3 regions of the Streptomyces mirabilis genome follow, and region 3 is predicted to be linked to each of the others. Evidence: riboswitches for the same ligand, from Rfam matches in the RefSeq annotation. Region 3 holds a riboswitch; each other region holds the start of a gene.
The links. Region 3 has a riboswitch for cobalamin ahead of SMIR_RS11600 (ribonucleoside-diphosphate reductase subunit alpha). Riboswitches for the same ligand answer to the same signal wherever they lie in the genome.
Positions count from the first base shown of each region.

Region 1: another riboswitch for cobalamin. It lies ahead of SMIR_RS30080 (cobalamin biosynthesis protein); the one in region 3 lies ahead of SMIR_RS11600 (ribonucleoside-diphosphate reductase subunit alpha).
Region 2: another riboswitch for cobalamin. It lies ahead of SMIR_RS41335 (CbtB domain-containing protein); the one in region 3 lies ahead of SMIR_RS11600 (ribonucleoside-diphosphate reductase subunit alpha).

Region 1 covers NZ_CP074102.1:6,824,418-6,832,098, forward strand. The annotation lists gene cobN (cobaltochelatase subunit CobN) at 1-518, opposite strand, end outside; gene SMIR_RS30075 (cobyric acid synthase) at 515-2,023, opposite strand; gene SMIR_RS30080 (cobalamin biosynthesis protein) at 2,020-2,976, opposite strand; cobalamin riboswitch at 3,078-3,218, opposite strand; gene SMIR_RS30085 (hypothetical protein) at 3,330-3,554, opposite strand; gene SMIR_RS30090 (inorganic phosphate transporter) at 3,567-4,811, opposite strand; gene SMIR_RS30095 (lysozyme) at 5,024-5,776, opposite strand; gene SMIR_RS30100 (class II aldolase/adducin family protein) at 5,973-6,698, shown strand; gene SMIR_RS30105 (alpha/beta hydrolase family protein) at 6,831-7,681, shown strand, end outside.
Region 2 covers NZ_CP074103.1:152,600-160,280, forward strand. The annotation lists gene SMIR_RS41300 (MDR family MFS transporter) at 1-506, shown strand, start outside; gene SMIR_RS41305 (tRNA-dependent cyclodipeptide synthase) at 503-1,306, shown strand; gene SMIR_RS41310 (hypothetical protein) at 1,473-1,703, shown strand; partial or broken gene SMIR_RS41315 (sugar phosphate nucleotidyltransferase) at 1,963-2,607, opposite strand; partial or broken gene SMIR_RS41320 (SulP family inorganic anion transporter) at 2,603-3,235, opposite strand; gene SMIR_RS41325 (carbonic anhydrase) at 3,232-3,828, opposite strand; gene SMIR_RS41330 (hypothetical protein) at 3,999-4,364, opposite strand; cobalamin riboswitch at 5,163-5,307, shown strand; gene SMIR_RS41335 (CbtB domain-containing protein) at 5,362-5,583, shown strand; gene SMIR_RS41340 (CbtA family protein) at 5,603-6,364, shown strand; partial or broken gene SMIR_RS41345 (MFS transporter) at 6,493-7,681, opposite strand, start outside.
Region 3 covers NZ_CP074102.1:2,670,886-2,678,566, reverse strand. The annotation lists gene SMIR_RS11610 (putative Ig domain-containing protein) at 1-2,027, opposite strand, end outside; gene SMIR_RS11605 (ribonucleotide-diphosphate reductase subunit beta) at 2,384-3,397, opposite strand; gene SMIR_RS11600 (ribonucleoside-diphosphate reductase subunit alpha) at 3,397-5,808, opposite strand; cobalamin riboswitch at 5,929-6,067, opposite strand; gene SMIR_RS11595 (GNAT family N-acetyltransferase) at 6,120-6,626, opposite strand; gene mctP (monocarboxylate uptake permease MctP) at 6,846-7,681, opposite strand, start outside.

The DNA of each region.
Region 1 (7,681 bases), 4.2 Mb from region 3:
GTGTCCACGAACGCGGTGTTGCCGGACAGCTGGTGGGCCCGGTAGAAGAGCACGCCGACGGTCGGGCGGCCCTCGACGAACGTGCGCTCACCGTGGACGCCGTACTCCGGCATCTTCCGCGGCTCCTCGAAGCCCTCGCCCGTCAGCAGCACGGTGTCGGAGAGGAACCGGGCCAGTTCGGTGAGGTTGTCCGGGCCGCCCTCGACCAGGTAGCGCAGCGCCTCGGCGACGACACCGGCGGGCACCGACGACTCCGCCATCAGTTCGGCGTCGGGGACGGACTCCCCGCCGAGCAGCACGGTGGGGATGCCCGAGGCCTTCAGCTTCCGCAGGCCCTCCTCCCAGGCACGCTTGCCGCCCAGGAGCCGTACGACGGCGATGTCCGCGCCCTCGACGAGGGACGGCAGTTCGCCCTCGACATCCACCCGGGTCGGGTTGCCGATCCGGTACGGGGCGCCGGAGGCACGCGCCGCCAGCAGATCGGTGTCGGCGGTCGACAACAACAACACTGTGCTCATGCGGGCGCTCCCGGTGGAATGAAAGGCAGTCCTTGCGGCGCGCCCGACTCGATGAGCCGCCACAGCGCGTCCGTGTCCGCGTGTTCCTCGATCAGATCGCCGAGCCGGTCGAGCTGCTCCTCGCGCAGCGCCGCGAACGACGTGTCGGCGGCCGGCACGAAACGACGGCCCGCGGCGGCCGCCACCTCGCGCAGGAAGGCGCGCCGGAAGCCGTCCGACTCCAGCGAGCCGTGCCAGTGCGTGCCCCAGACGGCACCGACCCGGCAGCCGTCCAAGAACGGTTCACCGCCCGTCACATCGGCGACGCCGTGATGGATCTCGTAGCCCTCGACGTGCTCGCCGAGGGCCTCCCCGACGGGCCGGGTCAGGGTCTTCTCGCGTGCGAACCGCACCCGGACGGGCAGGAGTCCGAGTCCGTCGACGTGACCGGCGCGCGATTCGACCTCGTCCTCGATGTGCTCGCCGAGGACCTGGAAACCGCCGCAGATGCCCAGTACGGGCCGCCCCTCGGCGGCTCTGCGCAGGATGGCGTCCGCGAGTCCGCGCTCGCGCAGCCACTCCAGCGCCTTCACCGTCCCCCGGGTCCCGGGGACGACGACGAGGTCGGCGTCGGCCAGCTCCTCGGTCCGGTCCACGAACCGCACGACGACACCCGGCTCGGCGGCCAGCGCGTCCACGTCCGTGAAGTTGGACATCAGCGGGATCGCGCAGACGGCGACGCGCAGCACGTCCTCGCCCACGGGGGAGGTCACTCGGGACTCCCGGACCGCTCCCCGCAGCGACACCCGCAGCCCGTCCTCCTCGTCGATGCCGAGGCCGTGCCGGAAGGGCAGGACGCCGTACGTACGCCGCCCGGTGAGGCCGTGGAGCATGTCGAGCCCCGGCTCGAGCAGGGAGACGTCCCCCCTGAACTTGTTGACGAGGAACCCGGCGACGAACTCCTGGTCCTCGCGCGACAGCAGCGCGACCGTCCCGAAGAACGAGGCGAACACACCCCCGCGGTCGATGTCGCCGACGACGAGCACGGGCAACCGCGCATTGCGCGCGATCCCCATGTTCACGATGTCGGTCCGCCGCAGATTGATCTCGGCAGGACTGCCGGCTCCCTCACAGATCACCGCGTCATACGTGCCCCGCAACTCGGCGAGGCAGTCCAGCACGGTGGTGAGGAGGGCTTCCTGCCGCCCGCCGTGGTAGCCACGGGCGGTCATCTCGCCCACGGGTCTGCCCATGAGGACGACCTGACTGCTCCGGTCGCTGCCCGGCTTGAGCAGCACGGGGTTCATGAGCGCGGTCGGCTCCACCCGGGCGGCCTGCGCCTGCATGGCCTGGGCGCGCCCGATCTCGGCGCCCTCGCGCGTCACGAACGAGTTCAGGGACATGTTCTGTGCCTTGAAGGGCGCGACCTTGACGCCCTGCCGCACCAGCCACCGGCAGATCCCGGCGGTCACGACGCTCTTGCCCGCGTCGGAGGTGGTTCCGGCGACGAGCAGCCCGCCGCTCATGACGTACGCCCCTTCCTGAGAAGCCTCTGTACGAGCAGCCGCCCGCCGGCACTCAAGCCGAGGGCGAGCCAGCCGACACGCCGTGACAGCCGTACGGCCCGTTCGATGTCGTCGACGTGCACGGCGCGCCCGGCGCCGTTGAGTTCGGGCCGGTGCTCGACGCGGCCGCCGTAGGAGAGGGTGCCGCCCAGACGCACCCCGAGCGCCCCCGCGAACGAGGCCTCCACGGGCCCGGCGTTGGGGCTCGGATGCTTGACGGCGTCGGCGCGCCAGGCCCGTACGGCTCCTCGTGGATTGTCACCCGCGAGGGCTGCGAGCACGGCGGTGAGACGAGCCCCCGGCCACCCGGCGACGTCGTCGAGCCGAGCCGAGGCCCACCCGTACCGCCGGTACCGGGGCGACCTGTGACCGACCATCGCGTCAAGGGTGTTGACGGCCCGAAAGCCCACGAGCCCCGGGACTCCGCCCACGGCCCCCCACACCAGGGCGCCCACCACGGCGTCGGAGGTGTTCTCGGCGACGGACTCGACGACGGCGCGCGCGATACCGTCGGCGCCGAGGGCCTGGGGATCGCGCCCGCACAGATGCGGCAGCCGCTCCCGGGCCGTCTCGATCTCCCCGTCCGCGAGGGCGTCACCGATCGCCCGGGCCTCCCGCCCGAGCGTGGTGCCTCCGACGGCGGCCCAGGTGGCGGCGGCCGTCAGCGCGAGCGACGCGGCACGTGAGGGGCGTACGGCACGGGAAGCGACGGCGGCGAGTCCGGTGGCACCGCCCACACACACGGCGGTGTGCAGCGCGCCCCACCCGCGGTGGTCCCGCCACAGCACCCGCTCCACGGCGCCCGCGCTCCGCCCGAACGCGGCGACCGGATGCCCCCGGCGGGGATCGCCGAGCAGCAGGTCACCGAGGAGTCCGGCGGCGGCGCCGTACGCGAAGACGCGATCGGCACGCACGCGGTCAGCCGACCGTCAGGTCGGGTGGAACCGTCGCTCGCAGGGCACTTGGGCAGCCGCGCATGGCGTTATGTCCTCACTCAGGGTGTCCACGCCCTGGTTCGACGAGACCGGCGGGGAGAGTTCCTGGCTCCCGGGGAGTTCCTTCCCCGGTCACAGTGGCGGGACCGCGCCGGATTCACACCGGCTTCCTCTTCTGTCGCCGTACTTGGCTCCGGCAGTCCACCACGGGTTGGAAGACCCGTCAACTTGCTGTTGACCTGCGCGGGGAGAGTGTGCGAAGGCCCACATACAGGTGGGGTGCGGGACGGTGATCCGTCCCGCACCCCACTCGAAGTGGTGCCCGTTTTGGGTTACTTGCCGACGATCAGGAAGATGCCGTACGCCACCGCCGCGGCGCACGCCGCGAAGCAGACGTACGCGCCGGTGACCGCGAGGGTCGCGGAGCCGCCCTGGGCGGACGCGGACTCGCGCTTGGAGAGGCCGACGATGCCGAGGGTGAAGAGGCCGACGAGACCGACGGTGGTCACGAGGCTGACTCCGAAGACGGAGCCGAGGGCTGCCCAGTCGATGTGCATGCTGTTCTGTCCTTACACCGTGGCCGGGCGGGTGGGCTCCGCGTCCGGGGACGGGATGGTGGTCTTCAGGTCGCCGGACAGGTCGCCGGTGACGGGGCCCGCGGGCGGCGGGGTGACGGCGGCGATCGCGGCGGTGACGACGCCCGCGGGCTCGGCGTCGACGTCGTTGACGTTGTCGACGGTGACCGGCTGGCGGCGGGAGAGCTTCCAGATGGTGCCGGCGCCGGCGACGAGCAGCGCACCGGTGAGGACGATGCCCCACGTGCCCTGCTTGGTCAGGAACTCGGCGGAGGCCCCGGCCAGACCGGCGGCCGGCAGGGTCAGGCCCCAGGCGACGAACATCCGGGTCGCGGTCGACCAGCGGACCACGCCGCCCTTGCGGCCGATGCCCGAGCCCATCACGGCGCCGGAGCAGACCTGGGTGGTGGAGAGGGAGAAGCCGATGTGCGAGGAGGCCAGGATGGCCGTCGCGGCGCTGGTCTGGGCGGCGAAGCCCTGCGGCGGCGCGAGGTCCGTGAGGCCCTTGCCCATGGTGCGGATGATGCGCCAGCCGCCCAGGTAGGTGCCGAGCGCGATGGCCGTACCGGCCGAGACGATGACCCACAGCGGGGGGTTCGAGCCCGGGGCGATGACGCCGCCGGTGACCAGCGCGAGGGTGATGATGCCCATCGTCTTCTGGGCGTCGTTCGTGCCGTGCGCCAGGGAGACCAGGCCGGCGGAGGCGATCTGGCCGGCGCGGTAGCCCTTGGCGGTCGCCTTCTCGTCGGCGCGGTTGCCGATCCGGTACGTCAGCCGGGTGGCCAGCATCGCGGCGAGTCCGGCCACGATGGGCGCGGCGACCGCGGGGATCAGCACCTTGGTGACGACGGTCGAGCCGTTCACCGACGACCAGCCGGCCGACATGACCGCGGCGCCGATCAGGCCGCCGAACAGTGCGTGGGAGGAACTGGAGGGCAGACCCAGAAGCCAGGTCAGCAGATTCCAGAGGATGGCGCCGACGAGCGCCGCGAAGATCACTTGGACGCGTATGCCCTCTTCGTTGATGATCCCGCCGGAGATCGTCTTGGCGACCTCCACGGAGAGGAACGCGCCGACGAGGTTCAGCACGGCGGACATGGCCACCGCCGTCTTGGGCTTCAGAGCGCCGGTCGAGATGGTGGTCGCCATCGCGTTGGCAGTGTCGTGGAAACCGTTCGTGAAATCGAACACGAGAGCGGTGACGATCACGATTCCGAGGAGGAGCGTGATGTGTTCCATTTACCCAGGCTTCTGTTTGGCGTCAGTGGCAGGTGGACCGTAGGCAACCTGAGTGAACGGAAGGTGAACTGGGGCGGGCGCTGGGGTGTCTCAAACGGTGGACCGCCCCTCCGTTTGTGATGACCAGTGTGCGGGAGGGGCGGCCCGATGACTTACCAGATGTTCGAACGGGGGCGGAATCTCGGGTTCCGACGGGGGGTGTTCGAGGGCTTCTAGCCGGTGGCGAACTGCTTGAGCCGGGTCATGGATCCGTTGAAGAGATTCTGGTCACCCGGGAGCGTGCCGCTGTTGTCGTACTGCCAGAACGTCCACGTCGACCAGCCGGCCGGCAACGCGCCCGTGTCCGCGGAGTCGTAGCGGGCGAGCCACAGGGCGTGGTTCGCGGCGAAGGCGCCGCTGCCGCCGGTGCAGGTGTTCCACCAGTGGGTGGTCGTGTAGATGACCGGACGGCGGCCGGTCTCCCGTTCGAGTTCGTCGCTGAACGCCTGGATCCAGCTCACGATCCTGTCCTTGCTCAGGCCGTAGCACTTGTGCTTCTTGTCGTACGGGTTGTACTCCATGTCGAGCGCGGGCGGCAGCGTCCAGCCGTCCGCGCGCCAGGCGCCGCCGTTGCGCACGAAGTACGCGGCCTGAGCGGCGCCGGACGACTTGTCCGGCACCGCGAAGTGGTAGGCGCCGCGGAGGATCCCCGCCTCGCGCGCCCCGTCGTACTGCCGGGCGAAGTACGGATTGCGGTACGTGTGGGACTCGGTCGCCTTCACATAGACGAACCGGGCGCCCTTCGCCTTCGCGCTCTGCCAGTCGACGTTCTTCTGGTGCGAGGAGACGTCGTGGCCCTTGGGTTTGGCCGCCGCGGCGACCGGGGCCCCGGCGAGGACGGTCCCCGCGGCGGTGAGTGCCGCCACGGCGGCCGCCGCCGCGAGGACGCGGGCACGACGAAGGAGTGGTTTGTGGTCACGAGCCATGTTTTCCCCCGGAATGGCGACGTGCGTGACAAATCCTCCAGAGGCTATTGGAAGATCGTTGAAAGCCCGTCGATCGCCAGCCAATCACCCCAGGAGGGCGATATGTTCCGGTATGTAGCCTTACGGACGCTTGTCTTCCGCCCTAAAGTGCCCTCGTCGACAGCGGGTTGACGTTCCCGCCTGGCAGGATCGCCGCATGGCTGAGCAGCGGCGGGACGCACGGGAAGTGCGGGACGTGGGGGAGAGCACGCCGGGCGCGCGCGAGCGGGAGGTGGCGGCCGCGTGGGACGAGCTCGTCGCGACGGCCCGCCGAACGGTGGCCGACGGTCTGGTCGTCGGTACGTCGGGCAACGTCTCCGTCCGGGTCGGCGACACGGTCCTGGTCACACCGACGGGAGTGCCCTACGACCGGCTGAGGCCCGAAGACGCCGTCGGTGTGGACCTCGAGGGCCGGCAGGTCCTCGGTTCGCTCGTTCCGACGAGCGAACTGCCGATGCACCTCGCCATCCACCGCGCCACCGACGCGCGGGCCGTCGTCCACACCCACGCCGCGCACGCGACGGCCGTCTCGGCCCTCGTCCCCGAGCTCCCCCTGATCCACTACATGGCGGGCGCCCTCGGCGGACCGGTCCGAGTTGCCCCCTATGCGACCTACGGCACCCCGGAGTTGGCCGAGAACATGCTCCAGGCCCTCACCGGCCGCACGGCCTGCCTCCTCCAGAACCACGGCACCATCGCCTACGGAGCCTCGCTGTCCCAGGCGTTCGACCGCACCGCCCAACTGGAATGGATGTCCCGCGTCTGGCTCCTGGCGTCGTCCGTGCCCGGCCTGTCCCCGACACTGCTCTCGCCGGAACAGGTGGACGAGGCGGGGGAGCGGCTGGGGCGCTACGGGCAGGGCGGCGGGGCCGGTCCCCGCTGATCCGGCGCGGTGCGGCGACCCGGTGGTGCCGGTGCGCGCCCGGTGCCGGGGAACGAGCCCGCGCACCCCAAGGCGGAAGCCCACCGCCCGCTCCCGCTGGCCGACCGGGGGCCGCGCCGGGAGACTGAACCCGTGCGTACTGTCAAAGCGACGGCCGCGGCCGTCTCCGTAGCCCTGGCCGCGGGCGCAGCCTCCGTGGCGGCGGGCCGCTTCGCCAGCGACGCCGCACTGAAGGCGCCGCCCGGCAGGCCACTGCCCACCGAGCCCCGGCTCACCGTGCACTCCACGGCCGCGGGCCGGATCACGCTCACCCGCGACCTGGCCTCCCTGCGCCCGGGAAGGTACGGCCTCACGGGCGACGGCTCCCACGCGGTCGTCGGTCCCGTCCTGGACTCCCCACCCCACACCGCCGACACGGTCGTACGCCGCCTCGAACGCGTCACCCACGGCACCCTGGAGACCGGTGACAAGGCGTGGCTCACCCCCAACCTGTACATCGGCAACCCCGGCAGCGCCCTCGGTCTCGACCACGCCGACGTGGACGTCCCCGGCGAGCTCGGCCCGCTGCCCGCCTGGTTCGTGCCCGGCACCCGCACCACCTGGGTGATCACGGTGCACGGGCTCGGCACCACCCGCGAGCACCCCATGAACGTGATGGAGTTCCTGCACCGCAACCGGCTCCCCGTGCTCGACCTCGCCTACCGCGGCGACCTCGGCGCACCCCGCTCCCCGGACGGCCTCAGCCACCTCGGCGAGACCGAGTGGCGCGACCTGGACGCCGCCGTGCGCTACGCCGTGCGCTACGGCGCCGACCAGGTCGTCCTGTACGGCTGGTCCATCGGCGCCACCATGGCCCTGCGCACCGCCGCGCACTCCGCCCTGCGCGAGCGGATCTCCGGGCTGATCCTGGACTCGCCCGTCCTCGACTGGGGAGCCACGCTGCGCGCCCTCGCCTCGGCCCGCCACACGCCCAGCGTCCTGCT
Region 2 (7,681 bases), on a different replicon from region 3:
CCGCGGTGGCTGTGGTGGGGCAGCTGAAGATCACGGCGTGGGCCCGGGCGCGGTGGACCTCGCAGCGCGCCATCGTCTACGGCATCGCGGTCATGGGTGTCGCCTTCGTGCCGTTGCTGGTCGGGCCTGGAACGGTGGCGGGAGGTTCCAGCGTTATGGGCTGGGGCATGGCGCTGGCGCCCCTGTTCGCGGCGGTCGCCCTGCTCGGACTGGGGACGGCCGTGGTCTACCCGTTCGAGATGGACACGGTCGTATCGCTCGCGGGCGGACGGCTGGTCGCCACGCACTACGGGCTGTACAACACCGTCTCCGGACTCGGCATCACTCTGGGGAACCTGGCCACCGGGGCTGTCTGGGACGCCGCCGAACGTATGGGGCACCCGGAGCTGACGTGGTGGGCGCTCGCGGCGACGGGCGCCCTCTGCGCCGGATGTGTCGGCCTGCTGGCGCGGTCCGGCCGTCTGACCGCCCGGTCCGAGCCGGAACTCGCGGTGGTGACCTCATGAAGGCGGGCGCGACGCACACAACGGGCCCTTCGGCAGCCGGACTTGTCGCGACTCCGCTGAGCACTGCGTGTGCCGCCGTACTGTCGCGTGCTGAGCACGCGTGCATCGGCGTCAGCCCTTTCAACAGCTACTTCTCGGTCGCACGGATCCGGCAGGTGGCCGTTTGGGCTTGTCAGCGGTTCTCACGCGTCGACTTCTTCGTGCCGGACGGTCCGAGCGCGTACACGCTGGAGGCACTGGGCTACTCGCCGGCAAAAGCGGAGTGGAAGGCGCGTCGGCAGGGCCAGTACACCCGGAACAAGATCCGAGTGGCCCTGCGGGGCGTGGATGAGGGCGCGAGCCGGACCCGGGTCCTCGGGTGGGCGGAGCTGCAGGGGGTGGCGGCCTTCAGCCGACTGCACGCGGAGGGACATGCTCTCTATACGCGGGACGAAGGGTTCCGAGCCGCCTGCCGGGAAGCAAGCGGCTGGGTCCTTGCCGGAAGGCTCCCGGAGGGGCGCGAGCCGGACGAGGCTCAAATGGCCTGTGCGGTGCGCTACTTGCTCGCCGAGCTGCCGCTGTTCCTCGACACCCCGGCCATCGTGGAGGCCGAGTCATCGGTGTTCTGCTACCACCGGCCGCCGGCGTTCCTGCACCGCCTCTACGCACGCGAACTCGTACGGCATCCCGGGCCGGGCCAGGGATTCGCTGTGATCACGCCGACCGACGTGGACGGCACCGAGTCACAGGGGGTGTTGGTACCCGCTGCCCCACCCCTGCACAGCGCTGATCATCTGACTCCACAACCCGCTGGCCTGTAGCACGCCGACGAGCACACGTAGCGCCGTCCGTAGTGGGCGGCGCTACGCACAACAGGTCGACACGACCGTGTCTCCTATATAGCTTAGTGGATTAATGGGGTCGTTACGGGTGTGCCGCTTGGACGGGTCGGTGGTCCGGTCATATCGGCGGGCGAGGAGCAATTTCATGAGTGATGTGCTGTATCTGCTTCCGGTGCTGGCCTGCCCTCTCGGCATGGGCGCCGTGATGTGGTTCATGATGCGGTCGGGCCGCAAGGGCTCCGCCCCGAAGGAGTCTCCTGCCCCCGGGCGGACCGAGACGGACCTCGCTGAACTGCGCGTGGAAGTCGAGGCGCTGCAGGCCCGGACCCGCGTCCCTGCCCAGCCGTCGGCGTCGTCCCGCGAGAGCGTTCAGTGAGCGCGTACGGTCCGCTACTGGTCCCGGTCGCGATCGTGCTCGTCTACCTGTGCTTCATCCGGCCCTTGGGCCGTCACGGTTCCCGCCACGCGCCCGGAGACCAGTTGCGCGGCGGAGACGAGGTCCGTTCGCCCGAGGATGTCGCACACCCGAGGACCGAGGCGGATAAACATCCACCGTCTGCCGGGCTCGGCGGAGATGCTCGCCGAGTCGAAGGCAGTGCCCGGCGTGCGGCCCCCACTCATCCGGATGGGTGTGCCTAGGTGCGGGCGTCGAGGTCGTACGCGAGTCGGCGCAGTGCGGACCCGTACTCGCGGTGGGTGAGAGCGTGGGCGAACTGTGCTTCGAGGTAGGTCTGCGGGGAGCCGGTGTCGTACCAGGTGCCGGCGATGACCTGCCCGTAGAGCGGGTTGGCGATGGCGTGGGCGTGCAGGGCGTCGGAGAGATAGATCTCTCCTTCCGGCTTCTGGTACCAGCGGCGGGTCTGCTCCTCCAGTTCGGCGACGACGCCGGGAGTGATCACGTATCCGCCGATCGCGGCGTAGGGCGAGGGGGCGTCCTGCGGCTCCGGCTTTTCGACCAGACCGGAGACGCGCAGGCATCCGCCGCCGAGATCTTCTTTGACGATCGGCACGCCGTAGCGGAAGGAGTCGGCCGGATCCATGGGCATCAGGGCCAGGACAGGGGCGCCAGTGGCCTCGTACGCCGTCTTGAGCTGCTGCGCGCGGGGGACGTCGGCGACGAACACGTCATCCGCCCAGAGAACCATGAAGGGTTCGTCCCCGATGAGCCGGGCCGCGTTGAGGACGGGCGTGCCGTTGCCGTAGGGCCCGTTCTGGTGGATGAAGCTGATGTGCGCGGCCAGATCAGAGAGTTCACGCACACTGTCGGCGAGGGAAGATCGCCTTCGGCAGCTTCTTCCACAGCACCAGGACCGCGATGGTTCCCGCTCCGAGGCTGAGAGCGGCTCGCGCGCCGGGTGCGCCCACCGCGTCGGCGAGCATCCCTGGCAGCCCGGCAATCTTGGCGAGTCCCTCGGCCGACGCTTTTGTCCCGGCCATGGAGTACAGCTGGCCCGCGATCAGCACCAGCCCGATCCCGGCCAGCATGCCCTCGACGACAGCCACCGAGATGGCCCGGAAGTACCGGCCCAACTTCAGGGCGCCCATGAGGAGCTGGAGCACACCGGTGGCGAGCACGACGACCCCGAGGACGGGCAGGCCGTACTCGCGTACGGCTTCGAAGACCAGCACGGTCAGACCCGCGGCTGGCCCCGAGACCTGGAGGCTGCTGCCGGGCAGGAAGCCGGTGACGAGACCGCCGACGATGCCGGTGACCAGACCGAGTTCGGCCGGCACACCGGAGGCGACGGCCACGCCCACGCACAGCGGCAGCGCGACGAGGAAGACGACGAGCGAGGCGGCGAAGTCCTGCCGGAAAGTCGAGCCGGACGTATCGGAGTTCTTGCGGCGGTGGCCGTGCCTTCGCCGATTCGTGGGTGTCCCGCCGGTGGCCCTCCTGTGCGCGCTCACAGCGCGACGAAGGTGTCGGCGTGCGACCGGTGGGCCAGCACGGTGCCGGTGTGGACCTCGTAGAACCAGGCGTGCAGACGCAGACGGTCCGCGTCGAGCCGCCGCGCGACGCACGGGTACGAGCGCAGCCTGAGGATCTGCGCCAGCACGTGGGACTGCACCGCGCCCGCGATCGCGGGGTCGTCCTGGACCGTCGCTTCGCCCGGCTGGGGCGCGGCATGGGCGAGCCAGTCACGGACGGCGGGTACGGCGCTCAGGTCCTCGCCGCGCACCAGCGCGCCGACGGCGCCGCAGTGCGAGTGGCCGCAGACGACCACGTCGGTGACACCGAGGACCTCCACCGCGTACTCGATGGTGGCCGCCTCGCTGGTCGGCCGCCCGGGGGCGTACGGGGGAACGATGTTGCCCGCCGTGCGCAACTCGAAGAGCTCGCCCGGGCGGGCCCCGGTGATCAGGGCCGGGACGACCCGCGAGTCGGAGCAGGTGATGAACAGGGCCTGCGGGGCCTGGCCGTCGGCGAGCCGGGCGAACTCCTCGGGCCGTGCCGCGGTCCGCTGCCGGAACGACCGGGCGTGTTCGATGAAGGGCTGCATGTGGAATGCCTCCTGGGCGCGCCGCAGGGCGCGTCGGTCCTTCAGGTGGGGAAATGGCCACTGAGGCAGGCAAGGGGCAGCGCTCCGCGCGCAGTGGGAGCGCGCGCGAGCGCGGGGCGGCTGGGAGAAGTGCCTCGGCCGTCCAGAAGGGTGCTTGCCTGTGGGTTCGGTCAGCAGCGGAAGATCTGAAGTCCCGCAGGAGAGAGCCCTGTTGCCGGTCTTGGCTGACGGTACGTGTGCCCGGCCGTCGAGGGCATCGACGACGCCGCGGCCACGTGGGCGCCCACGGTCTGGGCGCCACTTGAAGCGCCGACCGAGGCGTTCTCGTCGGATCGCTGGCGATCGCGGGTCAGGAAGTGTTGGGACGTCTCTTCGGGGCCGTGGGCGTCGTCACAGACCAACGCCTCGCCCTGGGACGTCGTGGCCTCCCGCTCGTGGGCGAAGGCCATGGGAGCGGTGTGCGTGAAGAGCTGAAGGGCCAGCAACGCGGCAGCGAGGGCCGCGAACAGGGCCCAGACCGGCTTGCCTCGTGACACGCGTTCAGCTCCTGGTCGTACGTGGTTCCGTGCAGCCTGGGGACTGTGCCGCGAAGACGATCCATCCGCTAATTCCATTAGTACATTAACTGTAGGGGGTGCTTTGATGGTTACGGCGGGGCTTCACCCTCACGGGGGGGAGTTTCGGAAGGCGGTGCGACTGACGCTTCCCGCCTCCGCTGCCGCCTGTCTCTCCATGCCAGCTCGGCGATCAGGGCTACGACCAGGGCGATGATCAGCACCGTTACCACGATGTAGAAGGTGGAGATCCCCGACAGGAGCCCGCTCTGGTCGTCCTTGATGTCTGACGCGATCCGAGAGGCGTGGGTCATGTTGCTCGCGGTGTTAGACGTCACCGTGTTCCGTCATGCCCCCCTCCGGACCCCCTTTGTGGGGGTGTGCGACACCCATGTTACCCCACGGACTCTAAGTGTCTTAGTAGACGATGCCATGTCCGGTCATGGACTTCAGTGGCTGTACCCGCTCAGCAGCGCCCGTTCTCCGGCGGAGAAGAGATGTGTGGCTGAGCAGAGTTCACCGCCTGTCCGAGGCAGCGCTCGCTCCGGGAGTCCGCGTGCGTGTGGTCGGCGGCCTGCCAGGTGGCGAGTACAAGTGCCGCGACCTGATGGGTCGGTAGGAGTCGTCGGCTTCATCCCAGACGGAGATTCCACCTGCCGGTCCGGCCGGTGGGTCCGGGAGCCGGGGTGAGCAGGGTCAGCCGGATCGTCATGGGGCGCACGCTATCCCTGTGCCGGTGGTGCGGCCTGGGCCGGAGCGGGGGTGAGACAGGCCATCTTGGCTGGTAGGCGCGGGACCGGTACCGTCTGGCGTATTAGGACGACGGCGCGAACGGAAGTCCGGTGCAATTCCGGCACGGTCGCGCCACTGTGAGCTGTGCAACTCTTCGCGCTGAGTGGGGAGTTGCCGGTGAGTCAGACCCGGCGCCGTCGTCGCGTGCTCCAACGAGCGGGACGCGTGTTCCCGAGGAGGTACCGCCGTGGCTCACACTGCAGCTGCCCCTGCCCCCCTGTCCTCGCCGGTCGTGGCGAAACTGCCGATCCGGGCGATTCTGCCCTGGGCGGTGTTCTTCGGCCTGCTGATGCTGGTCCTGCTGTACTTCGTCGGCGCCGATCAGGGCGCCACCTCCGTCTTCTCCGGCGAGGGCGTCCACGAGTGGGTCCACGACGGCCGGCACCTGCTCGGCTTCCCCTGCCACTGAGTCGCGAGAGGACAGCCGTATGAACTCCGTCACCGTCCGCGCGCTGCTGGTACGCGGAATGCTCGCGGGCCTGGCCGCGGGGCTGTTGGCCTTCGGGCTCGCCTATCTGATCGGCGAGCCCGGCGTGAACGCGGGCATCGCCTACGAGGACGCCCACACCCACGATCACGGCATGGAACTGGTCAGCCGGGCCGCGCAGTCCACCACCGGCCTGGCCACCGGGGTGCTGGTCCTCGGCACGGCGGTGGGCGGGATCGCCGCGTTGGCGTTCTGCTTCGCCCTGGGGCGAGTCGGCCGATTCGGCGCGCGGGCGACCACCTTGCTGGTCGCCGGCGGCGCCTTCGTCACCGTCTACCTGGTGCCGTTCCTGAAGTACCCGGCCAACCCGCCGGGGTCCAGCGACCCTGACACCATCGGAAAGCGGACCACGCTGTACGTCGGGATGATCGCCCTGACCGTGCTGGTCGCCCTCGGCGCGGTGATCCTCGGCCGCCGCCTGGCCGGGCGGATCGGCAACTGGAACGCCGCTGTCGCCGCGACCACCGCCTTCATCGGGGTCATCGCCGTGGCCATGGCGTTCCTGCCGGCGGTCAACGAGACGCCCAAGGACTTCCCGGCCACCGTGCTGTGGCAGTTCCGCCTCGCCTCACTCGGCATCCAGGCGCTGCTGTGGGCCTCGTTCGGCGTGGTCTTCGGTTTCCTCGCAGAACGGGTCCTGTCGCCGCACCCCGCGCGCCCGGCCCAGGCGGCTGCGGCCCCTGGGGTGGCGTCGGCCGCCTGATCGGCTCAGGTAGAGGGGCCTGTGCCGGGGGCGCGACCGGCACAGGCCCTTTGCGCGTGGTGGTGGTGGCGCACGGATGCCGTCCTTGCTTCGCAGGAGGTGCCCGTCCTGGACCGCGGCTCGCCCGCTCATACGGTGACGGGCTGCGGCCGACGTACGGTGAGTCGGCCGCTGTGTGCCAGCGCCGCGATCGATGTCGCGCAGGCGAGCCCGGTGGCGGGCAGTCCTGCCCAGGTCAGCCAGAGTGCGTTGTGCCGCGCGGCGAAGTCCCAGAGGGGCGCACGTGGCGAGGTTGCCGAGGCCGGAGACGGTGTTGCAGAAGCCGTAGTGCGTGGCGACCGGGCGGTCGCCGGACAGGGTCACGACGGTGTCCATCTCGAACGGGTAGACCACTGCGCTGCCCGCCGCGAGCAGGACGACGGCCGCGACCAGGGCCACGAGTACCGCCACCGACGAGCCGCGCGGAGCGAAGGCCAGTGGCAGGAAGGCCACCCCCATCGCTGCCAGCCCCCGCACCAGCGCCTCGCTGGGACTCCAGCGGCGTTTGGCCAGGCCGGTGAGGTGCACCTGTCCGACGACGGCGACCGCGGCCGAGACGACGAACAGCCCGCTCGTGACCGCCGTGCCGTTCGCTCCCAGCGCGTCGGACGCGGCGAGGGGGAGCGCCAGATACACCTGGAAGGTCAGGACGTACGAGCCGATCATCGCGGCGGAGAAGAGCAGGAAGGGCCGGTTGGCCACGACTGTGCGCCACTGGGCCAGCACGCCCTCGCCGCCGGTGCCGGCCGTGTGGCCGCGGCGCGCGGGCAGCGACCGCCACTGCAGCAGCGTCAGCACGGCGAAGATGGCGGCGGCCACGGTGCACACGAGGCGGAAGTCGGCTGCCAGCAGGGCGAGTCCGACGAGCGAGCCGAGGAGCATGCCGGCCTGGTAGTAGACGTTGAAGGTGGCGAAGGCATCCACGCGCCGCTCGCCCGCCTCGGCGGCCAGGTAGGCGCGTACGGCCGGGTTGAACAGCGCGCCCGCGAAGCCCGTGGCGGCGGAGGCGGCGATCAGGGCGGGCAGGTTGTCGACCCAGCCGAGCAGGCCGAAGCCGACGGCGCGCAGGAGGCAGCCGGTCATGATCGGGGCCTTGTAGCCGAAGCGGTCGGCGAGGGTGCCGCCGATCAGGAACATGCCCTGCTGGGAGAAGTTCCGTACGCCCAGCACGAGCCCGACCGCCCACGCGGCGAGGCCGAGTTGACCGGACAGGTGGGCGGCGAGGTAGGGCATGAGCATGTAGAAGGCGAGGTTGATGGCGAACCGGTTGGCCATCAA
Region 3 (7,681 bases):
TCCTCGACACCGCTGAACTTCAGGGTGACGGTGGACCCGGCGAACGAGGACAGGTCGAAGGTCTTCTGGCTGTAGCCGGAGGCGGCGTTGAGGTTCGAGTACGTCGCCAGGGTGGTCGACCCGGCGGTGACCGTCAGCTTGTCGTACTGGCTGCTGGTGGTGGTCTCCGCGGTGTCGATGTGCAGGTAGAAGGTGAAGCTGGCCTTGCAGCCGGACGGGATCGTCACCGACTGGGAGAGCGTGTCGGTGTGCGTCGAGCCGTAGCCGTCCAGCCAGGCCTTGTACGAACCGGCGTGTGCGGCCTCACTGCTGGAGTTGGTGATGACGCCACTGCTGGCGCTCCAGGTGGTGTTGCCCGACTCGAAGCCCGGGTTGCCGAGCAGCTGCGCCGAGGTGCAGGTGCCGCCGCCGGAGGAGCTGACGGTCCAGGTGAAGGAGGCGGAGCCGGAGGCGCCCGTGCTGTCGGAGGCGGAGACGGTGACGCTGTAGGTACCCGCCGTGCTCGCGGTGCCGGAGATCAGACCGGTGGAGCTGCTGATCGACAGGCCGGTCGGCAGACCGCTCGCGCTGTAGGTGAGCGTCGCGCCCGCGCTGTCGCTGGCCGAGATCTGCAGGCTGACCGAACCGCCGGTGGTGGTGGACTGGCTGCCCGGGTTGGTGACGGTCACCGTGTTGCCGGTGCTGGTGCCCGAGGCGAAGGCGGTGGTGCCGTTCGGGGTGCCCCAGCCGGTCGGGCCGTCGTAGCCGGTGGCCGCGGTGCAGAAGTACGAAGGCGAGCAGGAGCCGTTGTTGCCGCTGGTCACGTCGTACAGGTTGGAGGTGTGGGAGTACGGGTACTTCGCCGGGTAGTCGCTGGAACCCGGGGTGCCCGCGAGGGCGTACACACCCGCGATGATCGGCGAGGAGGCACTCGTACCGCCGTAGACCGCCCAGCCGGAGCCGCCGTAGGTGTCGTAGACGGCCACGCCGGTGGCGGGGTCGGCGACCGCGGAGACGTCGGCCTCCATGCGCTTGGAGCAGCCGGTGTCGGTCTGCCAGCTCGGCTTCGCGTCGTAGGCGGAGCAGCCGGAGCCGGTGCCCTCGGTGCTGCTGGTCTTCCACACGGACTCGGTCCAGCCGCGGCTGTTGGAGCTGGTGGACAGGGCCGTGCCGCCGACGGCGGTCACGTACTGGGACGTGGCCGGGTACTCGGCGCCGTAGGCGGAGTCACCGGAGGAGACGGTGATGGCGACGCCCGGGTGCTTGAAGTACGAGGTGTCCTCGCTGGTCTGCGAGGAGGACTCGGAGCCGCCCCAGCTGTTGGAGACGAACTTCGCGCCCAGCGCCACGGCCTCGTTCTCGGCGGTGCCGAGGTCGGAGTCGGTGGCCGAGTTGGCCTCGACGAGGACGATGTTGCAGTTCGGGCAGACCGCGCTCACCATGTCGATGTCGAGCGCTTCCTCACCCGCCCAGCCGGTGTCGTTGGTCGGCAGGGAGCTGGTCGAGCCGGTCTGGCTGACCTGCTTGAAGCAGCCGTTGGCCTTGGTGCAGGCCGACAGGCCGAACTGCGAACGGTAGGTCGCGAGGTCCGACTCCGCGTTGGGGTCGTTGTACGCGTCGACCACGGCGACGGTCAGGCCGGAGCCGCCGGTGGAGGGCAGGTTGTAGGCGCTGTGCAGGTTCGCCGGGCTCAGGCCGGACACCGCGGCGGCGGCGTTCGGTGAGATCGCGGCGGCCAGCTTCTGCTTGATGTCGGTGCGGCGCTGCGCGAAACAGGCCGCGTGACCGGCCGTCGGGGCGCCGCACAGGTGTGTGGTCGGCACCTTCTGGCCCGCCTTGCCCGTGGCGTGCACGGCCTGCGCGGCCGGGGCGGTCAGGGCCTTCGCGTTCTGGGCGGCCCGGGAGGGCTTGGCGGTGGTCGGCGCCGGCTGCGCGTTCGCGGCCGGGGCCGCCATGAGTCCGGCGACCGTGAGGGCGAGGGCGGGCGCGGCGGCGGTCAGAAGTCTTCGCAGTCGCCGGGCGGGCCTGCTGGGGGGTGTCTCACGCATGGGTGCTGCCTCCATCGGTTTGAGGCCGGTGCCGTGCGGGCCGGGGTAGGGCCGCGCACGGCTCCACAGCCGGAAGTGGGGGTTCTCGGCGTTGCGTGGCAGGCCCGTGACGCGCGTAGCGTGAGAAAGGTGCGGATGTGCCATGGGCATGCCAATCCAGCGCCCCGCCACGCCGCTGTACGTGACATGTCAGGACGGCCAGAACCTAGCCGGGGCCGATGACGCCCGGATAGCCACGCCCGAAGAACTTTGCCGCCCCATAGGGGGTCCATGGACGGTGCATGGACGGCCCATGGACGAGACGCGGTGATGCCGGGGCCGCAACGCGCGGTCCCGGCATCACCGGTGTCGTACCGTCAGAAGTCCTCGTCGAAGCCGACCGAGCCCTCGACCGCCACCTGGTACGCCGAGGGGCGGCGCTCGAAGAAGTTGGTCAGCTCCTGGACGCCCTGGAGTTCCATGAAGGAGAAGGGGTTCTCGGAGCCGTACACCGGGGCGAAGCCGAGGCGCTGGAGACGCTGGTCGGCCACGCACTCCAGGTACTGGCGCATCGAGTCGGTGTTCATGCCCGGCAGGCCCTCACCGCACAGGTCGCGCGCGAACTGCAGCTCGGCCTCGACGGCCTCCCTCAGCATGTCGGTGACCTGTTGCTGGAGCTGGTCGTCGAAGAGCTCCGGCTCCTCCTTGCGCACGGTGTCCACCACTTCGAAGGCGAAGGACATGTGCATCGTCTCGTCGCGGAACACCCAGTTGGTGCCGGTGGCGAGACCGTGCAGCAGACCCCGGCTGCGGAACCAGTAGACGTACGCGAAGGCGCCGTAGAAGAAGAGGCCCTCGATGCACGCGGCGAAGCAGATGAGGTTGAGCAGGAAGCGACGCCGGTCCGCCTTGGTCTCCAGACGGTCCAGCTTCTCCACCGAGTCCATCCACTTGAAGCAGAACTCTGCCTTCTCGCGGATCGAGGGGATGCTCTCGACGGCGTCGAAGGCGGCGGCGCGGTCCTCCGGGTCGGGGAGGTAGGTGTCCAGCAGGGTCAGATAGAACTGGACGTGGACCGCTTCCTCGAACAGCTGCCTGGAGAGATACAGGCGCGCCTCGGGGGAGTTGATGTGCTTGTAGAGGGTCAGCACGAGGTTGTTCGACACGATCGAGTCGCCCGTCGCGAAGAACGCGACCAGCCGGCCGATCATGTGCTGCTCGCCCTGCGAGAGCTTCGCGAGGTCGGCCACGTCCGAGTGGAGGTCGACCTCCTCCACGGTCCAGGTGTTCTTGATGGCGTCCCGGTAGCGCTCGTAGAAGTCCGGGTAACGCATGGGGCGGAGCGTGAGTTCGAAGCCCGGGTCGAGCAGGTTCTTTTCGGTGGAGCTCATTACTGGCAGGCCTCGCAGGACTCGGGGTTCTCAAGGGAGCAGGCGACGGCGTCCTCGTCGGGGATCGCCTGCACGGGGATGGTCTTCTCGGGCTGGGCCTGTGCCTGGGCGGCGCGGGCGATACGGGTCGCCGGGCGGGAGCGCAGGTAGTACGTCGTCTTCAGGCCGGACTTCCAGGCGTACGCGTACATCGAGGAGAGCTTGCCGATGGTCGGCGTCTCCAGGAAGAGGTTCAGGGACTGGGCCTGGTCCAGGAACGGGGTGCGGGCGGCGGCCATGTCGATCAGGCCGCGCTGCGGGATCTCCCAGGCCGTGCGGTACAGGTCGCGGACGTCCTGCGGGACCCAGGTGAAGCCCTGCACCGAACCGTTGGACTCGCGCAGCGCCTCCCGGGTCTGCGCGTCCCACACGCCGAGGTTCTTCAGCTCGTTCACCAGGTAGGAGTTGACCTGGAGGAACTCACCGGAGAGCGTCTCGCGCTTGAACAGGTTGGACACCTGCGGCTCGATGCACTCGTACACGCCCGCGATGGACGCGATGGTGGCGGTGGGCGCGATGGCGAGGAGGAGGGAGTTGCGCATGCCCACGGCGGCGATACGTTCCCGCAGCGCCGCCCAGCGCTCCGGCCAGGTCAGCTCCACGCCGTAGTGGTCGGGGTGCAGGACGCCACGGGCCGTACGGGTCTTCTCCCAGGCCGGGAGCGGGCCGCTGCGCTCCGCGAGGTCGGCCGAAGCCTCGTACGCGGCGAGCATGATCCGCTCGGCGATCCGGGTGGAGAGCGCGCGGGCCCGGGGCGAGTCGAAGGGCACGCGCAGCTTGAAGAAGACGTCCTGGAGCCCCATCGCGCCGAGGCCCACGGGCCGCCACTTCGCGTTCGACCGGCCGGCCTGCTCGGTCGGGTAGAAGTTGATGTCGACGACACGGTCGAGGAAGGTGACGGCGGTGCGGACCGTCTCGTCCAGCCGCTCCCAGTCGATGTCCCCGTCGACGACGAAGGCGCCGAGGTTGACCGAGCCGAGGTTGCAGACCGCCGTCTCCCCGTCGTCCGTGACCTCCAGGATCTCGGTGCACAGATTCGAGGAGTGGACGGTGTGGCCCGGCTCCGCCGTCTGGTTGGCGGTGCGGTTGGCGGCGTCCTTGAAGGTCATCCAGCCGTTGCCGGTCTGCGCGAGGGTACGCATCATGCGGCCGTAGAGGTCACGGGCCGGGATGGTCTTCTTGGCGAGACCGGCCGCCTCCGCCCTGCGGTACGCGGCGTCGAACTCGTCGCCCCACAGGTCGACCAGCTCGGGCACGTCGGAGGGCGAGAAGAGGGACCACTGCCCGTCGGCGTCGACCCGGCGCATGAACTCGTCCGGGATCCAGTGCGCGAGGTTCAGGTTGTGCGTACGGCGGGCGTCCTCACCGGTGTTGTCGCGCAGCTCCAGGAACTCCTCGATGTCGGAGTGCCAGGTCTCCAGGTAGACCGCGGCCGCGCCCTTGCGCCGGCCGCCCTGGTTCACGGCGGCGACCGAGGCGTCGAGGGTCTTCAGGAACGGGACGATCCCGTTGGAGTGCCCGTTCGTACCGCGGATCAGCGAACCGCGCGAACGGATCCGGGAGTACGAAAGACCGATGCCACCCGCGTGCTTCGAGAGGCGGGCCACCTGGTGGTAGCGGTCGTAGATGGAGTCCAGCTCGTCCAGTGGGGAGTCGAGGAGGTAGCAGGACGACATCTGCGGGTGCCGTGTACCGGAGTTGAACAGCGTGGGGGACGAGGGGAGGTAGTCGAGGCGGCTCATGAGCCCGTAGAGCGCCGCGACCTCGTCCAGGGCCCGGTTCGTGTCGTCCTCGGCCAGGCCCGACGCCACGCGCAGCATGAAGTGCTGGGGCGTCTCGATGACCTTGCGGGTGATCGGGTGCCGGAGCAGATAGCGGCTGTGCAGGGTGCGCAGGCCGAAGTAGCCGAAGCGGTCGTCGCCGTCGGTGTCGATCAGCGCGTCCAGCCGGGCCGTGTGCAGCTGGACGAACTCCGCCGTGCGGTCGGCGATCAGGCCTTCGCGGTGACCCGTGGCGATCGACTCGGAGAAGGACGTGACGCCCTGCGAGGCGGCCTCCGCCGCGATGCTGATCGTCAGCAGCCTGGCCGCCAGCCGGGAGTAGGCGGGGTCCTCGGAGATGAGGCCCGCGGCCGCCTCGGTGGCCAGCTCGCGCAGTTCCGTGTCGTCCGCGCGCGCGGACCGGCCGCGCAGCGTGGCGGCGGCGACCCGGCCGGGGTCGGCGTCGGGGAGGTCGGCGGTGAGGTCGGTCAGGGTACGCAGCAGCGTGGTACCGGGACCGTCCGTCTCCACCGGGGCCTGCTTCCGCTGCTGCTCCTGCTTCTGCTGTGCGAAAGCGGTAGCTGAAGCCGGGTCGGCTGGCGCGATGGTCACTTGGGGCTCTCCCTCGCTAGGCACGGGGCCTGGCGGAGGGCAGGGCAGCTCACGAGCGCACACGGCGTCGCGTCCACCGGCCCATTCCGCGAGGCCCGGACGTCATGCACCCGGGCCGGATGGCCGGGCGCGCTGTCGGCAGGTCCTCGGACTGACGCGAGTACATGGGCGCGGGCGTGCGAACACGTACAAGTACACCGTTGCGGGACAGTTCCGGATTTGCACCGGATTCCCCTGCGGCGACAGCGAGCATGAGCATACATCTTGTGCCGGGCTGCGGTGACACCACCAGATGTTGTGTCGTGCCGGTGTCAGAGTGTCAACTCGTAGGTGAGGAGAGTGATGTCGTCGAGGTCCGGGAGCGGGTTCCAGTCGCGGTCGGGGGTGCGGGTGAAGCCGAGGCGTTCGTAGATGCGGTGGGCGGCGTGCATGGTGCGCTGGGTGGAGAGCACGACGCGTACGCAGCCGGTGGTGGCGCGTGCGTGGTCGACGCAGGCGCGGACGAGGGTCTCGCCGGCACCTCGGCCGCGGGACTCGCGTGCGACGGCGAGCATACGGATCTCGGCTTCGCCGGGGCGGGCTATGTCGGCCATGGGGCCGCCGCGCGGTACGAAGGTCACGACGCCGAGGATGTGGTCGTGGTCGACGGCGACGAGGACGTCCGCGGCGGCGGCCCGTTTGGCCACGTCCCGCAGTTCGCCGAGGTACTCGTCACTCTCCCCGAAGTCGAGCAGGCCGTCGCCGAGGTAGGCCTGTGCGGTGATCTCGCCGATGCGGTCGTATTCGTGGGGGTGGGCGTGTCTGATGCTGAGGTCCATGCCGGTGAGTGTGCAACAGGGTGTGGGAACGGGCCGCCGGATTTTCGTCCGACGGCCCGTGGGGGTTGTTCGCGCGGTTCTTCGGCTGCGGGTGGGTGGAGGCTTGGCGCGCAGTTTCCCGCGCCCCAGGCTTTTAGGGGCGCGGGAAACTGCGCGACCAGCCTCCACCCACCCGCAGTCAACGCACGAACCCGGGGCCTGGGGGCGAGGCCCCCGGGCTCAGTGGGTGGAACCGGCCGTGGCCGGGGGAAGTTCCGCCTCGACGCCCGGGTCGCCCGCGTCCGCCGTGTAGTCCTCCGGAGACGTCTCGTCGACGCCGTCGGGCGCGTTGAAGGCGCGGAGGGCGAAGGTGAGGACGACGCTGACCACGGCGTTCAGGACGAAGGCCGTCAGACCGATGTAGCCGATCTCCCCGATGCCCGGGATCTCCTTGGAACTGCCGCCGAAGTGCTTCTGGGTGGGAGAGGCGACCCCGTACGCGGCGAGCGTGCCGTACAGCATGCCCACTGCCCAGCCCCCGAGCAGCGCCCAGCGGTGGAACCAGCGGGTGAACAGGCCACCGACCAGCGCCGGGAAGGTCTGGAGGATCCAGATGCCGCCCAGGAGCTGGAAGTTGATCGCGACGGTCTTGTCCATCGTCAGGACGAAGACCAGCGCGCCCACCTTCACCAGCAGTGACACCAGCTTGGAGACCCTGGTCTCCTGCTGCGGGGTCGCGTCCGGCTTGATGAAGTCCTTGTATATGTTGCGGGTGAAGAGGTTCGCGGCCGCGATGGACATGATGGCCGCCGGCACGAGCGCTCCGATGCCGATCGCCGCGAAGGCCACCCCCGCGAACCAGTCCGGGAACATGTTCTCGAAGAGCTGGGGGATGGCGAGCTGACCGTTGGTGACCTTGACCCCGGCCGCGATCGCCATGAACCCGAGCAGGGCGAGCAGCCCCAGCATCAGGGAGTAGAGAGGAAGGATCGTGGTGTTGCGGCGGATCACCTCACGGCTGCGGCTGGAGAGCGTCGCCGTGATCGAGTGCGGGTACATGAACAGCGCGAGCGCCG